Regions from separate parts of the Paenibacillus sp. FSL H8-0259 genome, predicted to be linked through region 3. Evidence: riboswitches for the same ligand, from Rfam matches in the RefSeq annotation. Region 3 holds a riboswitch; each other region holds the start of a gene.
What was found. Region 3 has a riboswitch for cyclic di-GMP ahead of NSU01_RS03475 (transglutaminase-like domain-containing protein). Riboswitches for the same ligand answer to the same signal wherever they lie in the genome.
Positions count from the first base shown of each region.

Region 1: another riboswitch for cyclic di-GMP. It lies ahead of NSU01_RS02525 (choice-of-anchor A family protein); the one in region 3 lies ahead of NSU01_RS03475 (transglutaminase-like domain-containing protein).
Region 2: another riboswitch for cyclic di-GMP. It lies ahead of NSU01_RS22850 (thiamine pyrophosphate-binding protein); the one in region 3 lies ahead of NSU01_RS03475 (transglutaminase-like domain-containing protein).

Region 1 is NZ_CP150147.1:581,269-588,340, reverse strand. Features, by position in the region: gene tnpB (IS200/IS605 family element RNA-guided endonuclease TnpB) at 1-217, opposite strand, end outside; gene NSU01_RS02525 (choice-of-anchor A family protein) at 522-2,447, opposite strand; cyclic di-GMP riboswitch class I at 2,529-2,618, opposite strand; gene NSU01_RS02520 (hypothetical protein) at 3,488-6,304, shown strand.
Region 2 is NZ_CP150147.1:5,266,054-5,273,125, forward strand. Features, by position in the region: gene NSU01_RS22840 (YafY family protein) at 211-1,170, shown strand; gene NSU01_RS22845 (HAMP domain-containing methyl-accepting chemotaxis protein) at 1,294-2,544, shown strand; cyclic di-GMP riboswitch class I at 3,049-3,145, shown strand; gene NSU01_RS22850 (thiamine pyrophosphate-binding protein) at 3,264-4,907, shown strand; gene NSU01_RS22855 (carboxymuconolactone decarboxylase family protein) at 4,959-5,321, shown strand; gene NSU01_RS22860 (hypothetical protein) at 5,522-5,872, shown strand; gene NSU01_RS22865 (3-oxoacyl-[acyl-carrier-protein] synthase III C-terminal domain-containing protein) at 5,975-6,967, shown strand.
Region 3 is NZ_CP150147.1:801,182-808,253, forward strand. Features, by position in the region: gene NSU01_RS03455 (phospholipid carrier-dependent glycosyltransferase) at 1-1,855, shown strand, start outside; gene NSU01_RS03460 (glycosyltransferase family 2 protein) at 1,938-2,915, shown strand; gene NSU01_RS03465 (GtrA family protein) at 2,905-3,309, shown strand; gene NSU01_RS03470 (class D sortase) at 3,381-4,034, shown strand; cyclic di-GMP riboswitch class I at 4,162-4,242, shown strand; cyclic di-GMP riboswitch class I at 4,316-4,396, shown strand; gene NSU01_RS03475 (transglutaminase-like domain-containing protein) at 4,411-5,220, shown strand; rRNA gene NSU01_RS03480 (16S ribosomal RNA) at 5,585-7,072, shown strand, end outside.

The sequences.
Region 1 (7,072 bases), 220 kb from region 3:
AACCGGGGAGTTGTGTTGCACAAGCGTGATAAGACAAGCCTTTTCCCGTTTCCACATACCTTTGATTCCAAGCTTCCAAGAAGTAATTGAACACAAAACGGCAGCAGCCAAACATTCGACGAATGAGTTGCTTTTGCTCTGTATTGGGGTAGATCCGATATTTATAGGCTTGATGAACCAGGGGTTTCGAAGAAACCTCCTGCGCAGACACGAGCATGTGCAACACCTCCTTTTAGTGATCTCATTCATATTATAGCACATATGTTCGTCTTGAAATCGAAAACTGCTGATTCATCCCCACCCTATCGAGGGTGGAGTATTCTCAGCTTTTTTAGATAAATAATTTGAGCATAGTATAGCATGGTATCCGTCCAACTAAAAACACTGCCGTCAGTCTGCGCTGCCTGGTGTGTGTAAGTAGTGAGCTACGAATTGAATGCGCTCCCCGTATACAAAAAGACTGCTTCCCGGAGAATCTCTCCGGCAGCCCCCCTCATCCAAACACAGCGGCTTAATCATAATCATTTGCGCTTGTTCACTCTGGCAGTTCTTCTAAGAAGCAGGCCCAGACCGGCAAGAACAACACCCGTAATATAGTACGGCGCAGGACTTGATTCACCCGTCTGCGGCAGGGTTTGCTCTGCAGTCACACTGCCCAGAGGAATCTCGTCATCGATAATGATTTCTTCAGGTGCCGGTCCTGCTACAGGTGAAGGTCCAGGTGCAGGAACCTCCACAACTGGCTGTAGCGCTGTTGTTGTCAGCACCGTCACAACCGGTGATGCTGCCGGCCCGAGAGGAACCGGGTCATCAATAATAGTCGTGTCAGTATCAGTCACAATAGTCCCAATCACTGTCGGAGCGGTTGATGTCGGAAATACGAAGCTTGGGACAAAGACGCTCGTGCTGGTTGCTGTCGGTGCTGTTGTCGGTACAGCGGTCGGCACTGTTGTTGGTGCCGCTGCCGGTGTTGCCGTTGGCACTGTTGTCGGCGTTGCCGTTGGTGCCGCTGTCGGTGTTGCCGTTGGTGCCGCTGTCGGCGTTGCCGTTGGCGCTGTTGTTGGCGTTGCCGTTGGTGTCGGCGTTGGCGCTGTTGTCGGCGTTGCCGTTGGTGCCACTGTCGGTGTTGCCGTTGGTGCCGCTGTCGGTGTTGCTGTTGGCGTCGCTGCCGGTGTTGCCGTTGGCGTCGCTGCCGGTGTTGCCGTTGGCGTCGCTGCCGGTGTTGCCGTTGGCGTTGGCGTCGCTGCTGGCGTTGCCGTTGGCGTCGGCGTCGCTGCCGGTGTTGCCGTTGCCGTTGGTGCCACTGTCGGTGTTGCCGTTGGTGCCGCTGTCGGTGTTGGCGTCGCTGCCGGTGTTGCCGTTGGCGTTGGTGTTGGCGTCGCTGCCGGTGTTGCCGTTGGCGTTGGCGTTGCTGTTGGCGTCGGCGTCGCTGCCGGTGTTGGCGTCGGCGTCGCTGCTGGCGTCGGCGTCGCTGCCGGTGTTGCCGTCGGTGTCGCTGCTGGTGTTGCTGTTGGCGTCGGCGTCGTTGCCGGTGGCGTCGGCGTTGCCGTTGGCGGATCTTGGCCTTTATAAGGTATATGGTGGGATTCTCCCGATCCTGAGAGCGAAGCTCCGATCAGATTCCCGTTGATTTGACCATTATTAAATTGAATAGAGGCATATGGAGCCAGCACAGATCCCAGAACTCCGATACCTTCGATTTGAAGACTGGTCGCTTGACTGAAGTTATATAACACTTTACTGTTCATAGCGTTATCCTTATTTCCGTTACCATTAATTCCAGTCCCCATATTCTTCATAGTTACTGAAGTACCGGAGATATTAACTATAGCTGTTGAGCCATCGGGAATCTTAATTCTCAACTCATTTGCACTAGACAGCTTGCTGCCGTCTACAGTAAATATGTTAACATCCGAATTTGTACCTTCCAAAAAGAAATTACCGGAGTTGGCAGTGGTAACCCCATTAACAGGCAGAGAAGCAAGCTGCTGAGATTTCTCACGGAGCAAACTGAACTCGGCTGCAAAGTCCACAACATTTACTTGTTGTTGTAAGCTTCCTGTTCCCCCGCGCGGGCCGCCGCTGCCGCTATAACTCCCCCCGTAGACTACATCACCCACGGTTTCTCCCTGGGAATAATACAGATTACCACCGGCGATGAGAGAGTAGGCTTCCTTCGTTTCCTCACTAGTAAGACTATGTCCCACAGAATAATTAACATTTAAATTCACGTTTCCGCCGGCAGCTAATCTACCTTCAATATCACTATGTTTAACATCAACATCTCCCAAGATGAACACATTATACTTGGATGCATTGCCCGGCAAAGAGTTGCCCTCGGCTTTAACTGAGGTGCTCCCCAGTGAAATAATTCCGCCGCTTCCTACAATCAGAACTGCTATAAGTCCGAACACCGTAAGACGTTTGAATTTTTTTAATTGGAACATACAGCTCACCTCACAGTTAATATAGATATAGGCCACATTTATATAACAAAAAAAGACCGCCGGAAAGAGGATTGCTCTCTTTACGGCAGTCGGACGATCATTGCGCTCCATCGCGCTTTAGACTCCTGGACTTTGCGTCCCGTCCTTTCGAACGGTTTGCGTTTATACGTCAGTGGAAGATTAGGTTGTGAAATTATGTACTAAATCAAACTTTTATACTAATGTCTATGACATTCGTTACTTTGGAACTATTTTTAGTTTATCCGCTATCAAGGCTGATTGTCAATGAAATCCTTTGAAACATCTGGTAATAGATTATATCTGCTAATTCATTCCAAAGCACTGTTACAAAAGGTTTTTTTAAAGAATCTATAGCTTTTTCACCTAAATCCCGATCCTCTCATCGCCCTCGATGGCACCTACAAGAATATTTTGGAACCATGTATAAAGAACTAATTTTAATATTGCAAATTTTAATATAAACATGAGGGCCCATGATCTTAAAGACGCACCTCTTTCTCCTTAGCACATTTTCTTTTAAGAGGAAACATAATAACAAATGTATATCCCATATGAAAAAGGCTGCTTTCAGGAGAACGTCTTCTCCCAAAGCAGCCTTTTCCCGATTTAGCGGTGATATCGCCAGCCTTTCGGAAAGGATCTTACGGATTGCATTTATTTACGTTTATCTGTTCTGGATCTTCTGCCGAGGAATATTCCCAATCCTGCAAGGGCTAGACCGACTAAGTAATAAGGAGCCGGACTGGACTCACCAGTCTTCGGGAGCGCGGCATCCGCAGGTACATTGCCTAACGGAATCTCTTCATCAATGATTGTCACAATCGGCGTTGAACTTGGTGTTGCGCTTGGGCTTGGCGTTAGGGTTGGACTTGGTGTCACCACTAACGGCCGAGGTGTTGCTGTTGCCACAGGGCCCAAAGGCAGCGGATCATCAATGATTATGGTATCCGGATTTACAATATAGCCGATTATTGGAGTCGGCGTTGGCACTACATTAATAAAGACGGGCGGTGCAGACGATGGCACTGGTGTCGGTGGTAATGTCGGTGCTGGTGTTGCCGTTGGTGTCGGTGTCGGTGTCGGTGTCGGTGTCGGTGTCGGTGTCGGTGTTGGCTCTGCCGTTGGCGTTGGTGTCGGCTCTACCGTTGGTGTTGGTGTTGGATCTGCTGTTGGTGTTGGCGTCGGTGCTGCTGTCGGTGTTGGTGTCGGTGCTGCTGTCGGTGTTGGTGTCGGTTCTGCCGTTGGTGTTGGTGTCGGTGTCGGTGTTGGCTCTGTTGTTGGTGTTGGTGTTGGTGTTGGTGTTGGTGTTGGTGTTGGTGTTGGTGTTGGTTCAGCCGTTGGTGTTGGTACTGGTGTTGCCGTTGGTGTCGGTGTTGGCTCTACTGTTGGTGTTGGTGTTGGTGTTGGTGTTGGTGTTGGTGTTGGTGTTGGTGTTGGTGTTGGTGTTGGTGTTGGTGTTGGTGTTGGTGTTGGTGTTGGTGTTGGTGTTGGTGTTGGTGTTGGTGTTGGTGTTGGTGTTGGTGTCGGCTCTGACGTTGGTGTTGGTGTTGGTGTTGGTGTCGGTGTCGGTGTCGGTGTCGGTGTTGGCTCTGCCGTTGGCGTTGGTGTCGGCTCTACCGTTGGTGTTGGTGTTGGATCTGCTGTTGGTGTTGGCGTCGGTGCTGCTGTCGGTGTTGGTGTCGGTGCTGCTGTCGGTGTTGGTGTCGGTTCTGCCGTTGGTGTTGGTGTCGGTTCTGCCGTTGGTGTCGGTGTTGGCTCTGCCGTTGGCGTTGGTGTCGGTGCTGCTGTTGGTGTCGGTGTTGGTTCTGTTGTTGGTGTCGGTGTTGGTTCTGTTGTTGGTGTTGATGTCGGTGTTGGTGTCGGTGTTGGTGTCGGTGTTGATGTTGGTGTTGGTGTCGGTGTTGGCTCTGTTGTTGGTGTTGGTGTTGGTTCAGCCGTTGGTGTTGGTACTGGTGTTGCCGTTGGTGTTGCCGTTGGTGTCGGTGTCGGTGTTGGCTCTACTGTTGGTGTTGGTGTTGGAGTTGGCGTTGGCGTCGGTGCTACTGTTGGCGTTGGCGTCGGTTCTGCCGTTGGCGTTGGTGTTGGCTCTACCGTTGGTGTTGGTGTCGGTTCTGCCGTTGGTGTTGGTGTCGGTTCTGCCGTTGGTGTTGGTGTCGGTTCTGCCGTTGGCGTTGGTGTTGGCTCTACCGTTGGTGTTGGTGTCGGTTCTGCTGTCGGTGTTGGTGTCGGTTCTGCCGTTGGCGTTGGTGTTGGCTCTACCGTTGGTGTTGGTGTCGGTGCTGCCGTTGGCGTCGGTGTCGGTTCTGCCGTTGGCGTTGGTGTTGGCTCTACCGTTGGTGTTTGTCGGTGCTGCCGTTGGCGTCGGTGTCGGTGCTGCTGTCGGCGTTGGTGTTGGCGTTGGTGTTGATGTCGGTGCTGCCGTCGGTGTTGGGGTCGGCGCTACCGTTGGTGTTGGTGTCGGTGCTGCCGTTGGCGTTGGTGTCGGTGCTGCCGTTGGTGTCGGTGTTGGTGCTGCCGTTGGTGTCGGTGTTGGTGCTGCCGTTGGTGTCGGTGTTGGTGTTGGATCTGCCGTTGGCGTCGGTGTCGGTGTTGGTGTTGGATCTGCCGTTGGCGTCGGTGTCGGTGCTGCCGTTGGCGTTGGTGTCACCGTTGGCGTTGGTGTCGGTGCTGCCGTCGGCGTTGGTGTCGGTGCTGCCGTTGGTGTCGGTGCCGCCGTTGGCGTTGGCGTTGGTGTTGGTGCTGCCGTTGGCGTTGGTGTCGGTGCCGCTGTTGGTGTTGGTGTTGGTGCTGCCGTTGGCGTTGATGTTGGTGCTGCCGTCGGCGTTGGTGTCGGTGCTGCCGTTGGCGTTGGTGTCGGTGCCGCTGTTGGCGTTGGTGTCGGTGCAGCCGTTGGCGTTGGTGTAGGTGTCGGTGCCGCTGTTGGTGTTGGTGCTGCCGTTGGCGTTGGTGTCGGTGCCGCCGTTGCCGTCGGCGTTGGTGTCGGTGCTGCCGTTGGCGTTGGTGTCGGTTTCACTGTCGGCGTTGGCTTCACTGTCGGCGTTGGCTTCACTGTTGGTGTCGGTTTCACTGTCGGCGTTGGCTTCACTGTCGGTGTTGGTTTCACTGTCGGCGTTGGCTTCACTGTCGGCGTTGGCTTCACTGTCGGTGTTGGCTTCACTGTCGGCGTTGGCTTCACTGTCGGTGTTGGCTTCACTGTCGGTGTTGGCTTCACTGTCGGTGTTGGTTTCACTGTCGGTGTCGGCTTCACTGTCGGTGTTGGTTTCACTGTCGGCGTCGGCTTCACTGTCGGCGTTGGTTTCACTGTTGGTGTCGGTTTCACTGTCGGTGTTGGCTTCACTGTCGGTGTTGGCTTCACTGTCGGTGTCGGCTTCACTGTCGGTGTTGGCGTCGGAGTGCACTTAGGTGTCGGCGTCGGCTTCACTGTCGGCGTTGGCTTTACCGTTGGTGTCGGCGTCGGCTTCACTGTCGGCGTTGGCTTTACCGTTGGTGTCGGCGTCGGCTTTACCGTTGGTGTTGGTGTCGGCTTCACTGTCGGTGTTGGCGTCGGAGTGCACTTAGGTGTTGGCGTTGGTTTTACCGTGGGTGTCGGTTTCACCGTTGCTGTCGGTGTTGGTGTCGGTGTTGGAGTTGGTTTCACCGTCGCCGTCGCCGTCGGCGTTGGCGTTGCGGTCGGTTTCACTGTTGGTGTCGGGCTTGGTGTTGCGGTTGGTGTTGGCGATGGGCTGGGTGTTGGTGTTGCGGTCGGTGTCGGACTTGGCGGCGGTCCATCTCCCTCGTATGTTCCAAGGTGCATTTCTACTCCGCCGCTAAAAGACTTGGCAATTAGCGTTCCGTAAAGCTCTGCACCGGAATAATTGACATCCGCCTTAGGCGCCAGTATCGTTCCCAAAAAGGTCGTATACGCAATATTCACCTTGGTCGCTTCGTAGAAATTGAACAACACTTGACTTGCTCTACCGTTATTCATTGCGAAACTTGGTACATTGACCGTAGCTCCACTTATGTTAATAATTAACGTGGCATTCTGGGCAATGTTGAATTGAATATTGTTTGTATTCGCCAGCGTTGCCGCATCCAGATGAACTACGTTGAAAAGATCCGGCGCACTTATTGTAAGTGTTCCATAATTATTACCAATTTCTTTCGTAGCGGACAATGCCCCGTATGCTGCAGAACGCGAGATCAGATACTGCTTCTCAGCCGGGAAATCAATCGGGCTTCCCTGCTTCTTCGCGCCTATAATGTTCACACTAGGCTCATTGGCTTCAAAGGTGTCCCCATACACAACGTTTCCGTAGATTTCTCCGCTGCCCGAATGTTTAAACTTCTTGCCGGCAACGAGTACGTCGGTGGCTGAAGAATTCCTGTAGGCCCTGGCTACCCCGTAACCTCCAGAGAGAGTAATATTCCCCCCCGCTGCAAGACGGCCTTCAATTTGATCATTGCCTTGTGTGAAATCGTCAAAGATAAAAGCATTAAAATTCCCGGCAATCCCCAAGACCGGCGTTGGATTGTAAGGCACACCAGATGTTGCCCTTACCTCCGTCCCCCAAGTGAAGGCGCTACTTACGGTCAGTACGCCCGCCAGAATAAAGGCGGCCGCT
Region 2 (7,072 bases), 3.8 Mb from region 3:
CGCTCCTCTCAGCTTTCATCAGATGATCATGAAGTTATCTAAAAGCTATCTTGCACCAACCGGCTCTCCTTATTAATATTAACTCTTATATATGACATCAACTGACATATATATATGATAAACTTAAAATATGTTCTGCTTAAGCGGAAACGGCTTTGCCGTTCTTGAATAATCGGGAAAAATTTCATTATAACCAGGAGGCCTTTATCCATGAGAGCAGACCGACTATTATCTATTCTGCTGCTGCTGCAAAGCCGCGGTAAAATAAGCTCCCGCGAGCTGGCACAAACGCTGGAGGTTTCCGAACGGACCATCTTCCGGGATATGGAGTCACTGAGCATCTCCGGCATTCCCGTGCTGGCAGAACGCGGCCGTGAGGGAGGCTGGAGGCTGGCCGAGGGTTACCGGACCTCCCTGACAGGTATGAACCCCAAAGAGATTGGTGCGCTGCTGCTGCCGGCAGACCCGGCAATTCTGCAGGCGCTTGGGATTCAGGAGGAGTTCTCTTCCGCTGTCCGTAAGCTGCAGGCCGCTGGTGCAAGACAGCCCGCTGCCGCCTTCAGCCTTCTTAATGAGCGTATTCATATTGATGGCGCGGGCTGGCATCCGTCAGGCGAAACCTATCCCAGTCTAACTGCATTACAGGAGGCTATATGGGAAGAACGTAAAGTGAAAATCTGTTACATGCGCGGGGAGGAGAGATCAGAGCGGCTGATTTCACCCTTTGGACTCGTAGCCAAACGTGGTGTCTGGTACACCGTGGCCGAAACAGGCGGTGAAATGCGGACCTACCGGGTATCCAGAATAAGTAGTGCTGAAGTCACGGATGAATATTTTAGCAGACCTCAGGATTTCAATCTGGCACATTACTGGGAAGCTTCTACCATGGCATTCAAATCTGCATTGCCCCGCTACCCTGCCAAGCTGCTGGTGAAGGACAATATAATGAAGGCTCTCAAACAAGAACGTTATGTTTCCGTACTATTCCAGGAGCCTTCACCTTCACCCGGCTGGCACTCCGTCGAAGCCGAATTTAATACGCCGGAGTCTGCCTACCGGATCATCTTATCCCTAAGCCCGGGCATTAGAGTTACTGCTCCGGCGGAGCTTGCAGACAATGTTGCGGCCACTCTGCGGGAAGGGGCTGCATTATATGAAGACAATGTGTAAACGCACTCTTTTGGAGCAGCCCGGGAAGAAGTTTTATGTCAGTTCTTACAATAGACCGATTACGCTTTAATCCCCTATAATATTACAATGCACAATATTTATTTCTAGGGGGAACTATAGTCTATGGACTGGATGAACAAGCTGCCTTTAAAACAAAGAATCGTTGCCGGATGTTACCTGGTTGCCGCTTTATTCGCTGTCCCTGTGTTAATTACGCTCATTGCAATGGGAAAGGTGATTATCGGTATTATTCTGATTGCGGTATTGGCTGCACTGACCTACCCGCTTGCGCGCTTCATTGAGAGAACGCTTACATCTTCATTTGAGGATATCTCCAATGTGACGCATACAATCGCCAAAGGCGACTTCACCAGCCGTGCAGACGAGAACGGATCAATGGGCGACATCAGCCGCTCCTTCAACACTATGATCGATAAATTGAAGAAGATCCTAACCGACGCTTCGCAGCTTACCCGCCAGGTTATGGATGCCAGCCGGGGTATTGAGGACAAGAACCAGAACCTGAAGATTGTAATGGCACAGGTAGCCTCCTCTTCCAACGAACTTGCCCTGGGTGCGAATGAAATCTCGGTGGATATTGCCGATATGACGGAATCGATCAAAGATATCGAAACCAAAGTCTCCAATTATACAAACTCTACCAAGGAAATGAATAAACGCTCCGCCCATACACTGGAGCTGGTTGAAAAGGGACGCCAGTCCGTGGACACTCAAGCCGAAGGCATGCGGAAGAATATCCAGGCTACACAAAAAGTAGCAGATACGATCGAAGCGCTCTCACAGAATGCCCGCGGCATTACCATGATCACCAAGACCATCACGGAAATTGCCGAACAAACCAATCTTTTGTCGCTTAACGCCTCAATTGAAGCTGCACGTGCAGGTGAGCACGGACGCGGTTTCGCAGTTGTAGCCCAGGAGGTCCGCAAGCTTGCCGAAGAATCAACCGCCTCCACCAAGGAAGTGTTCGGGCTGGTACGCAGCATCGAGGCCGATATCAAGCAGGCTATCGATAACATCGCTATTAATGAAGAGGTTGTTCAGGTGCAGAACGAGATGATAACGGAGACAGCACATATTTTCGCGCAGATCGTACATAGCGTGCAATACATAACCGAGCAGATCTCCTCCTTCTCCGCAGAGAGTGATCTGATGCTGGAGAGTGCGCTCAAGATCTCCGGGGCGATCGAGAATATCTCGGCCATTACCCAGGAGACGGCAGCAGGTACCGAGGAGGTATCTGCGGCGATGAACGAACAAATTCATGCCCTGCAGTCCGTAGCAGAAGAGACCGAGAAGATGACACAATCTGTCTTCCAGCTGCAAAAAACAATCCATATTTTCAAATTCTAGCAGCAGCCCCAAGAGACCATTTCCGCAGAGCAGTATGCGGGAAGGGTCTCTTTTTGGCATGGAAAAAGCAGATTGTAATGTAATATTCACAAAGTGTTAAAATAGTGCATAACCCTAAAATAACGCCTTTGCACTTCTTTACTGCTAATTCTTTATTACTAATAAACTAACATTATTTTAAATTTTAATCACCTATTTCTTAAGACCTATTTCTAGGTTCTCCCAGCCTATAATTCTAATACATCTGCATAGTTTCAGGAGGTTCCTACGATGTTATGAGGCTTATGGCTTATGCAGATTAAATTCTGCTCTTTTTCTGCATTTGCATTATAAGACTTTGGTCTTCCAGACGCATCCATTTTCAAAAGTTTGAATATCTAATATTTCATCTCCTATTACATCTGAATATTCGCCAAATTTCGCGTTTTGCTGCAAACGGCTTATTGACAAAAGGCGAGCGAGGAATATATTGTAAAGGAAAATTATCCTTCGCTGTATTGATAACAACATATGAGGCAAAATTCACCGAAAGGGAATGACGCAAAGCCATGGATCTACAGTCTCACTTATCCGGTGAGATCATGACAGCCAGGTTGCTGAAAAACTATGAACGTCCGGGAATCCGCGTTCAGTTATGGTGATTCGTGCAACAGGCCTGTGCTCCTATTTCGAGTACAGGTTTTCTATTGCTAGCATACAATCAAAAAACAACTTGTGGGGTGGATGTTCTGAAGACAGTTGCAGATTATATGGCGGAAGCATTACGCGATCTTGGGGTAACACATTCTTTTGGTATTATTGGCAAGTCCATTTGTCCTATAGCTCTCAAACTTGTTGACTATGGCATTGAGTTTATTCCCGGCCGGCATGAGTCCAGCTCCGGCTTCGCAGCAGGCGGCTATGCACTGAAAACAGGCAGTCTCGGGGTTGCCTTCGGCACCTCCGGTCCAGGCGGAACGAACCTGCTAACCGCAGCAGCACACGCCAAAGCCAACAATCTCCCGGTGCTCTTCATTACCGGTCATCAGTCTATTAAAGAGCTGGGGATTCCCCAGTGTCAGGATTCCACATCCTATCTCGCCGATTTGGCGGACATGTTCAGACCGGCCACTCTTTTCAGCAAGCTGGTAGAACGCGGCGACCATTTCAGTACGATTTTCAATCATGCCCTGTCTATCGCCCTTGGTGACAAGAAAGGACCTGTTCATTTATGTATTCCGTTTGATGTTCAGACCGAGCGCCTTGAAGAATGCCGGATTGTCCTTCCGCAGCGGGAAAGGCTCGTCAGCTACGCCAACTACGAACGGGTCATTTCAGCGATCAATGCTTCCAGCAGGCCTCTGATCATTGCCGGTAAAGGGGTTAACCGCTCCGGTGCGCACAAGGAACTGGTACAGTTGGCCGAGACCTTCAACATACCTGTAGTGACCTCCCCCGGCGGTAAAGGAGCCATTGCTGCGGATCACCCGCTCTATCACGGTCCTGTGGGCGTTGGCGGATGTACGCATGGGGATGAGATGTTGAACAACAGTGATCTGTTTATCGTGCTTGGTTCGCGTCTGAGCGATATGACCATATGCAATCTTAAGAAGGAGAATCATCCGGATCAGCTGATCCAGTTTGATGTTGATCCAACCTTTGTCGGTAAAATATTGACTTCCGATACCATTTCCGTCGGCGGCGATTTGCGTGACAACCTGGAGCTGTACCTCGGCAAGATTGATCCGTCCACTATAACCAGACGTGAAATAGAGATCTCCAATCACTATACTGAAGAGCTGCCTGTGCTGTCCAAGCTCTCGCTGGCTTCGGTAATGAGCACGATGAGCGATTTGATTCCATATAACAGCAGCGTGTTTGTTGATGACGGCAGCCACGGCTTCAATGCGGTCAAATGGTTCAACGTGAAGAAACCGGGGAGCTTTGTATTTGATGCCTATTTCGCCTGCATGGGGAATTCAATCGGCATGGCCATCGGTGCCAAGGCGGCTGCGCCGGAAGAGACGGTCTTCTGCATTACCGGTGACGGCTGTTTCATGATGCTCGGAACTGAAATTAACACAGCGGTTTGCAAGAATATTCCGGTTATTTTCATCGTTGTGAACAATATGCAGCTGGATATGGCCCTTAAGGGAATGGAAAAAACAACCGGACGTATCGATGGAACCATCTTTGAAGTCCCTATGGATGCAGTGAAGTTTGCTGAGTCGCTGGGAGCCACCGGCTTCCGCGCAGAGACGCAAGAGGAGTTTGCCTTTGCAATCAGCCAAGCAGTTGAACTTAACCGCGTAGCCGTTATTGAGCTGTTGACCGACCGTGACGAAATGCCTCCTACGGCCCACCGTACACTGGATCTCAACTAGGCTGTATCTTACAGATTCTCTAACTTACTATCAGGAGGCAAACAAGTGAATATGAACGTAGACAGCGGACTGGACCATTTCACCAATCTTTCCGGGGACTATGGTGCCAAAGCCCTAGCTCCTATTAAAGAGCATTTTCCCGAATTAGCCGAGTATATCATGGGCAATGCATACGGTGATATTTTTCAGCGGACGACCATCGGTTCAGACTGGAAAGAAATTGCTGTCATCTCTTCTTTGATCACCATGGGACAATTTGAACAGTTGGGTGTTCACTATGTAATGGCTCTCCGCGTGGGGATGACCGTTGATCAAATCAAAGGTATCCTGCTTCATCTGACACCTTGTATCGGCGCACCCAGAGTGATCTCGGCGTTCAATGTTCTGCTGGAGACGCTGGAAGATATTCGTTAATTAACAACATAATATTACATCATTCGACTTTTGTGTTGCGTATTCAAGAAAGTTCTGGTTATAATGAAGGCAAAATATCCCAAAACCAAGTTCGTGTTGTCGAATTTAGTCGCAGGAACGTAGTTTTTCGGGATATCAACATGATGAATTATCAGATCACTCTGAATAGTCATGCAATTAAAATTACGGGAGAGATGAACATGGGACAATTTATTTTGAAGACGGACACTGCGAAGAAACTAATTAACATCGAGCTGGAAGGAACCTTCTCGAACGAGGACGGTCTTAAATCGATACAAGCCTATCAGCAGACCATCAATCCGATCAACCCGTCCGAATATGCACTGGATATCGATTGCCGCAAGCTGAATGTAACCGCTCCTGATGTTGTGCCGTTGCTCGAAGGCTGCTTCATTATGTTCAAGGCAGACGGCTTCCAAAAAGTGAGCCTTACCCTTGAGAATAACCCTATTCTCAAAATGCAGCTGGCGCGTCTGGGCCGCAAAGCTGGACTCGAAAACCTGGAAATCACGTCTACGGTACAAGCTTAGGTTAACTTATTTTTAAACCATTGTTAGCGGTTTGAAACGCAAGATTCGCTCACGAAACTAAGTGTATGCTTACGGGCTACCCAAACTTTTAGGAGGTTTACTATGGCAGGGATTCGCATTAAGGACATTGATATCTATCATCCAAGCAAAAGCATCGGCAATGACTTCTTCATTCAGCACTTCGATGAGAAGGGAATTGATATCCGTGGCCTGCTGGCTGCTCTTGGCCGTGAAAACCGCTACAGTATCGACAGCAAGGATGAGAACTCCCTGACGATGGCTTTTGAAGCCGCAAGCAATGTACTGGACAAGACCGGCCTGACCGGCGCAGACATTGACCTGATCGCTTATGCAAGCCAGACTCCTGAATATATTTTCCCAACGAACTCATTGATGATTCACCGCCTGATTAATGGTGCATCGCATACGATCTGTATCGACAGTAATGCCAACTGTGCAGGAATGACCGCTTCGGTTGAACAGGTCAGCCGTCAAATGATGGCGAACCCGAGAATCCGCCGTGCACTTGTCATCGGTTCTGACTACGTTGCCCCGCATGCGGACAAGAATGACCCTGTATATTACGCCAACTTCGGCGATGCAGCTGCCGCGCTCATTCTGGAGCGTGACGAGAATTCGGTAGGCTTCATTGATTCGATCTATCAGACCGATACCTGCGTCTACGGCAACTCGCTGTTCCCGGCGGAAGGTTTAGCCAATCTCGGACGTACGGGTGTGGCTGCCGGAGAATTCAATGTGAAGTTCATCCCGTTCGATGATTCCATCTGTGTGGATGCTGCTTCAGAATCAATTAACACCCTGCTCAGCAATAACGGAATCGCACCTGAATCCATCAAGGCCGCCTGCTTCTCCCAATTGTCACTTCCGAACATCAAGGCCGTTTCCGGCAAAACCGGAATTGACGCTGATGCAGCCGTCTACATCGGGGATGAATTCGGCTACACCTCCACCAGCAGCCCGTTTATCGCCCTGCACAAAGCAGTGACTACCGGACAGCTGGAACGCGGAGACAAGGTCCTGTTCTGGACAGTAGGCGCCGGATGGCAGAATGTCGCTTTTGTAATGGAGTATTAATCTTAGCTGTTGAACTTATAGTTTCTAGTTGAAATCCAAACAGCCCGCAGCAGAATTCCTGCCAGCGGGCTGTTTCTTTATGTATACATCTGGGCCCGACTCTCC
Region 3 (7,072 bases):
GCAGGCTGCATTTGAAGCAGATGTGCGGCTTGCAGAGGGGATTCAGCCCCTTGCCAAGCAAGAACGGCGTTCCCCGCTGAAGCTGCAGCGCAGAGACTGGATCTGGATGATCGCGATCACGGTACTCTATGGAGCGCTTGCGCTTTATCATCTGGGGGACAACAAGTCGCCTGAAACCCTGTGGGAGCCTGCCGCCAGCGGCGAGAGCTTCTATGTGGATCTGGGGCAGGCCCACCAGCTGGAGCGGGTAAATATCTTCGGCGGTGTCGGCACGGGCAAGTTTCAGCTGGAGTTCAGCCAGACTCCGGACAATTGGAGCAGCCCGCTTGATGTGAGCGAGGATGTCGGCAATGTCTTCATATGGAAAAGCCAGCCGCTGAACGTATCGGCAAGATACGTCAAGCTGACAGTCACCTCTCCGGGCTTCACCCTGAATGAAGTGGCTTTCTATGGCCAGGAGGCACCGAAGACGCCTCTGCAAATTGCCGGTGTTACACCGGATGCCGCTGCGGCTCCCAAAAGAGGGACGCCAGCCAATCTGTTCGATGAGCAGTCCATGATCCCGGAGAACTCGAATTTCATGAACAGTACGTATTTCGATGAAATCTATCATGCACGGACCGCTTATGAACATTATCATGATATTGTCCCTTATGAGAATACGCACCCGCCGCTTGGCAAGCTGCTGATCGGTGCAGGCATGGAGCTGTTTGGCGTCAATCCGTTTGGCTGGCGTATCATCGGCACCCTGTTCGGCATTGCAATGCTGCCGCTGATCTATATCATGGCGATGCGGCTGTTCCGGAAGACTACCTATGCTGCATTAGCAGCCGGACTGTTCGCGCTGGACTTCATGCATTTCACCCAGACACGCATTTCAACGATTGATGTATACGGCGTATTCTTCATTATGCTGATGTTCTATTTCATGCAGCGGTATTATACGATGAACTTCTACCGTATGCCGCTGCGCACAACGCTGGTTCCGCTGTTCTGGTCCGGACTGTTCTTCGGAATCGGAGTTGCTTCCAAGTGGATTGTTCTCTACGGAGGGGCAGGACTTGCGGTGATGCTGGCACTGGCGCTGTTTGAGCGGTATAGGGAGTATAAGGCTGCAGGCCGTCTGCTGGCTGAGGGCAAGCTGACCGGTCAGGAGCTCAAAGCTGCCTGCCGGACAGCGGACCAACCCTTCTGGAAGAACACCATCATCACTTTGGCCAGCTGCATCGTATTTTTCATTGCTATCCCGGTTATCATCTATAGCCTGTCCTTTGTCCCGGCGCTCTCTGCTTCGGCGGAAGGCTTCACCATTAAGGGACTGATTGATGCCCAGAAAAATATGTACAACTATCACAGCCAGCTTGTAGCTACGCATCCGTTCGCCTCTTCCTGGTGGGAGTGGCCGTTCATGAAACGTCCGGTCTGGTTCTTCAGCGGCGGTGAAGGCTTGCCGGAAGGTAAGGCCAGCAGTATCGTGACCATGGGGAATCCCCTCATCTGGTGGACAGGAATCTTCGCTATGCTGGCAGCCGTGTGGCTTACCGTGAAACGCAGGGACAAGAATCTGTACATGATCTGGATCGGGTTCTTCTCACAGTATGTCCCGTGGATGCTTGTGCCGCGTGAGACGTTCCTGTACCATTATTTTGCGATGGTGCCATTTATGATTCTGTCGGTTGTCTATATCCTGAAGCTGCTTGACAGCAGATTCGGCGACGCCAAATATCTGCGGTATGCCTATGTGGCTGCTGCAGCCATCCTGTTTGTAATGTTCTATCCGGTGTTGTCCGGAATGCAGGTTAACAGCAGTTATATAAATACTGTACTGCGCTGGTTCCCTTCCTGGGTATTCTAGGGGGCGCTATTTAAGAAGGCATATGTTTCAGAAGACAGTTTTATTGCGGGGTATCTCGTAGAAACTTATAGGAGGAACTAAGGTGAAAGCCAGATACAGTGTAATTGTCCCCATGTTCAATGAGGAGGAAGTCATTCAGGTAACCTATGAGCGGCTCAAAAAAGTAATGGATGGTTGCGGTGATTCCTATGAACTGGTTTTCGTCAATGACGGTAGCCGGGACCGCACGGCGGAGATCATGCGCGAGATCAGCAGCCGGGATGAGCATGTCAAGCTGATCGACTTCTCCCGTAATTTCGGCCACCAGGTGGCGATTACGGCTGGTATGGATTATGCCGAAGGCCAGGCAGTCGTGGTGATTGACGCAGACCTCCAGGATCCTCCTGAGGTTATTCTGCAGATGATTGCCAAGTGGAAAGAGGGCTACGAAGTCGTGTATGCCAAGCGGTTGAAGCGTCACGGGGAGACTTTCTTCAAGAAAGTCACCGCTAAGATCTTTTACCGCCTGCTCAGCAGTATGACCAGTGTTGAAATCCCTACCGATACCGGGGACTTCCGGCTGATCGACCGTAAAGTCTGTGATGTGCTGCGCGGTCTGAAGGAGAAGAACCGGTATGTCCGGGGTCTGGTAAGCTGGGTAGGCTTCCGGCAGACCATGGTAGAATATGTGCGGGAGGAGCGCTTTGCCGGGGAAACGAAATATCCGCTCAAGAAAATGATCCGGTTTGCGCTCGACGGCATCACCTCCTTTTCCCACAAACCGCTCAAAATCGCATCCTATATCGGATTCTTTCTGTCCTTTTCCAGCTTCATCTATCTGTTCCTGGTATTGTTCCAAAAAATCTTTACCTCCTGGACCGTACCCGGATGGGCATCTATAGTCGGCGTGAACCTGCTCTTCAACGGGATTGTGCTGATGCTGCTGGGGGTAATTGGTGAGTATATCGGACGGATCTATGATGAGTCGAAGGACAGACCGCTCTATATTGTACGTGAGACCAAAGGCTATCCGGATGCGGAAATAGAAGACACGCGGAAGGAAAGCGATTATGCCAGATAAGAAATGGAGTGCGGGGTTCATCCAGTTCCTGAAATTCAATGCGGTAGGCCTGCTGAATACACTGATTGATTTTGCTGTATTCACACTGCTGCATTCCCTTGGGATGATCAACACCCCTGCGCAGATTATTTCCTACAGCGCCGGTACGGCCAACAGCTTCTTCTGGAACAAAAAGGTAACCTTCCGTGATCGGGACAGAGGCAATAAAGAGGGCTTCGACCGGATGCAGCTGATCAGGTTTATCGTGCTGAATCTGTTGGTGCTGGGTATATCGGTGCTGCTGATTCATATATTGACCGATTCTCTCGGTATTCAAGTGCTGGTCGCCAAAGTGCTGGTCACATTTGTTACGGTGATCATTAATTTCTTCGGAAGCCGGAAATGGGTATTCTGATAATTAAGAAGCATTGCTTCTTAATTATTCCGGAAGGGTAACATCTATTCTATATTACGGAGGCGATTGTCATGCGGAAATTATCCTATTTGATTATACTTGCCGGGGTGCTTATTATGCTCTATCCCAAAGGAAGCGAATGGTACAATGACCGTCAGCAGCAAAAGCTGCTGGAAGAGGCTGAACAGGCCTACAGTGAAATCGTTCCGTCTGCGTCAGCTCCGGCCAGTGCTGATCTAAGTAAGCCTTACGCGGAAGTAACCCAGCTGCTGGCGGATGAGTCGGCTGCGGAAGAGCCAGAACCCTCTGCTGCGCCTGAGATTGAAGTCGGAGGCAAGGTGATGGCAATCATCGAAATCGACAAAATAGATCTGAAGCTGCCTGTGCTGGAAGGCGCCACCAAGGCGAATATGAAGCATGCTGCTGCGCATATGAAGGAGACGGCTCCGCTTGGCTCTGCTGGAAATGCTGCAATTGCAGCGCATAGATCAAGAACTACGGGAAGGCTATTCAACAGATTGAATGAAGTTGGAGTCGGGGACACTATTTCCGTTACAACCGGCAAGCAGGTATACAATTATGTAGTTTATGATGTAACTATTGTGGAACCAACCGATGTATCCGTATTGAAAGGGAATAAGGATGACAAGATTCTAACACTCATTACTTGTGATCCGCTGGTGAATCCAACGCATAGACTTATCATTCACGCAAAGTTATCGTGATGTTTGTAGAATAATGACGGAAAAACTTAAAATACTTAAAATTTTTATTTGTTTTCGCGGAAATCTAGTGATTTAGGTCTTGATAATAGAAATAGATATGGTAAGATATAACTATACAAAGCTAATACACGATAAACGGCAAACCTATCGAAAGATAGGGACGCAAAGCTAGAGGGCCTTCCCGTAAGGATGGCAGCCAGCTACCGAATGAAGAGGCTTTTTTTGTTTGTTCTTATTGTGAATCTAGCATTTTATGGTAGAAGCAAGGACAGATAAAGCTTATACGATAACGGCAAACCTATCGAAAGGTAGGGACGCAAAGCTAAAGGGCCTTCCCGTAAGGATGGCAGCCAGCTACCGAAAGGGGTTTTATCCAATGAAGAAGTTCTATTTAATGTTGGTTACACTATTCGTAGTGGTTACGTCGGTGCAGACAGGTACAGCTCAAGCTGCTAATGCAGATGCAAGCTGGTTGAACATAGGTCAACTTGATCAGGGTGTTATCGGAGTTTTTTATAATGTTCCTAAGGATAAGAAGATTAAGCTGATGATCACCAAAGATAATAACAGCTACACCTACAACTTATACACTTCCAAACCAACTGAAACATTCCCGCTTCAACAAGGTAACGGTTCATACAAGGTTTCCGTACTTGAGAACACTACCGGCAACAAATACAAAGTAATCTCTTCCGAGACGGTAGATCTTAGCCTGAGCAACGCCAACGCCGTATATCTGAGCTCTGTACAGAATGTTAAATGGAGTTCTTCCGATAAAGCAGTTCTGAAAGCAACACAGCTTACACAAGGTTTGACATCAGATGAAGACAAAGTGAAGGCTATCTATAATTATATCGTAGCCAATGTGAAATATGATTATTCCCTGGCTTCCAGTGTTACTACAGATTACATCCCTAACAACGACAGCACCTTGGCTACCAAGAAGGGGATCTGCTACGATTACGCTTCCTTGTTCGCTACTATGCTTCGCAGTGAAGGCATTCCTACCAAACTGGTTATGGGTAACACAAGTTATGTGACTTCTTACCACGCTTGGAATGAAGTGTTCCTTAATGGCAAATGGGTAACTATTGATACTACAGTTGATGCTGGACTTGCCAAGAACAGCAAAACAGCAGATCTGGTTAAAGTAGCAAGTAAATATACTGCAGCTAAGTTCTACTAAGAGCACAGATGCATTCATAGTTTCATTGAGGATAACCCGCTTAGTAATTAAGCGGGTTATTTTTATTTTGGAAAAGGTTGCTTTTTGGTAGAGAGATAGGGTATTATAAATAAGCGTTGTTGGAGCGGCAAACTTAATAAGAAATGGCTTAAATAAGTGATTTCAAAATAAAGCTTGCATTACTCGAATGAATGTGATATATTATAAGAGTTGCTGGTGACGCGGTAAGCGGCGCTGACAACGAGCTTGATCTTTGAAAACTGAACAACGAGTGAGTATCGGAAATCACGAAAGTGACTTCCAAAATAGAGAATGAAAATTCTCGTCAGATGTTTCAAAATGAGCAATCGCTCTTTCTAAATACAATTTGGAGAGTTTGATCCTGGCTCAGGACGAACGCTGGCGGCATGCCTAATACATGCAAGTCGAGCGGAGTTTGAATGGAAGCTTGCTTCCATTCATGCTTAGCGGCGGACGGGTGAGTAACACGTAGGCAACCTGCCCTCAAGACTGGGATAACTACCGGAAACGGTAGCTAATACCGGATAATTTCTTTCCTCTCCTGAAGAGAGAATGAAAGGCGGAGCAATCTGCCACTTGGGGATGGGCCTGCGGCGCATTAGCTAGTTGGTGGGGTAACGGCTCACCAAGGCGACGATGCGTAGCCGACCTGAGAGGGTGAACGGCCACACTGGGACTGAGACACGGCCCAGACTCCTACGGGAGGCAGCAGTAGGGAATCTTCCGCAATGGGCGAAAGCCTGACGGAGCAATGCCGCGTGAGTGATGAAGGTTTTCGGATCGTAAAGCTCTGTTGCCAGGGAAGAACGTCCGGTAGAGTAACTGCTACCGGAGTGACGGTACCTGAGAAGAAAGCCCCGGCTAACTACGTGCCAGCAGCCGCGGTAATACGTAGGGGGCAAGCGTTGTCCGGAATTATTGGGCGTAAAGCGCGCGCAGGCGGTCATTTAAGTCTGGTGTTTAAACCTTGGGCTCAACCTGGGGGCGCACTGGAAACTGGGTGACTTGAGTACAGAAGAGGAAAGTGGAATTCCACGTGTAGCGGTGAAATGCGTAGATATGTGGAGGAACACCAGTGGCGAAGGCGACTTTCTGGGCTGTAACTGACGCTGAGGCGCGAAAGCGTGGGGAGCAAACAGGATTAGATACCCTGGTAGTCCACGCCGTAAACGATGAGTGCTAGGTGTTAGGGGTTTCGATACCCTTGGTGCCGAAGTTAACACAGTAAGCACTCCGCCTGGGGAGTACGGTCGCAAGACTGAAACTCAAAGGAATTGACGGGGACCCGCACAAGCAGTGGAGTATGTGGTTTAATTCGAAGCAACGCGAAGAACCTTACCAGGTCTTGACATCCCGATGAAAGCATTAGAGATAGTGCCCCTCTTCGGAGCATCGGAGACAGGTGGTGCATGGTTGTCGTCAGCTCGTGTCGTGAGATGTTGGGTTAAGTCCCGCAACGAGCGCAACCCTTGACTTTAGTTGCCAGCAGGTAGTGCTGGGCACTCTAGAGTGACTGCCGGTGACAAACCGGAGGAAGGTGGGGATGACGTCAAATCATCATGCCCCTTATGACCTGGGCTACACACGTACTACAATGGCCGGTACAACGGGAAGCGAAACCGCGAGGTGGAGCCAATCCCAGCAAAGCCGGTCTCAGTTCGGATTGCAGGCTGCAACTCGCCTGCATGAAGTCGGAATTGCTAGTAATCGCGGATCAGCATGCCGCGGTGAATACGTTCCCGGGTCTTGTACACACCGCCCGTCACACCACGAGAGTTTACAACACCCGAAGTCGGTGGGGTAACCCGCAAGGGAGCCAGCCGCCGAAGGT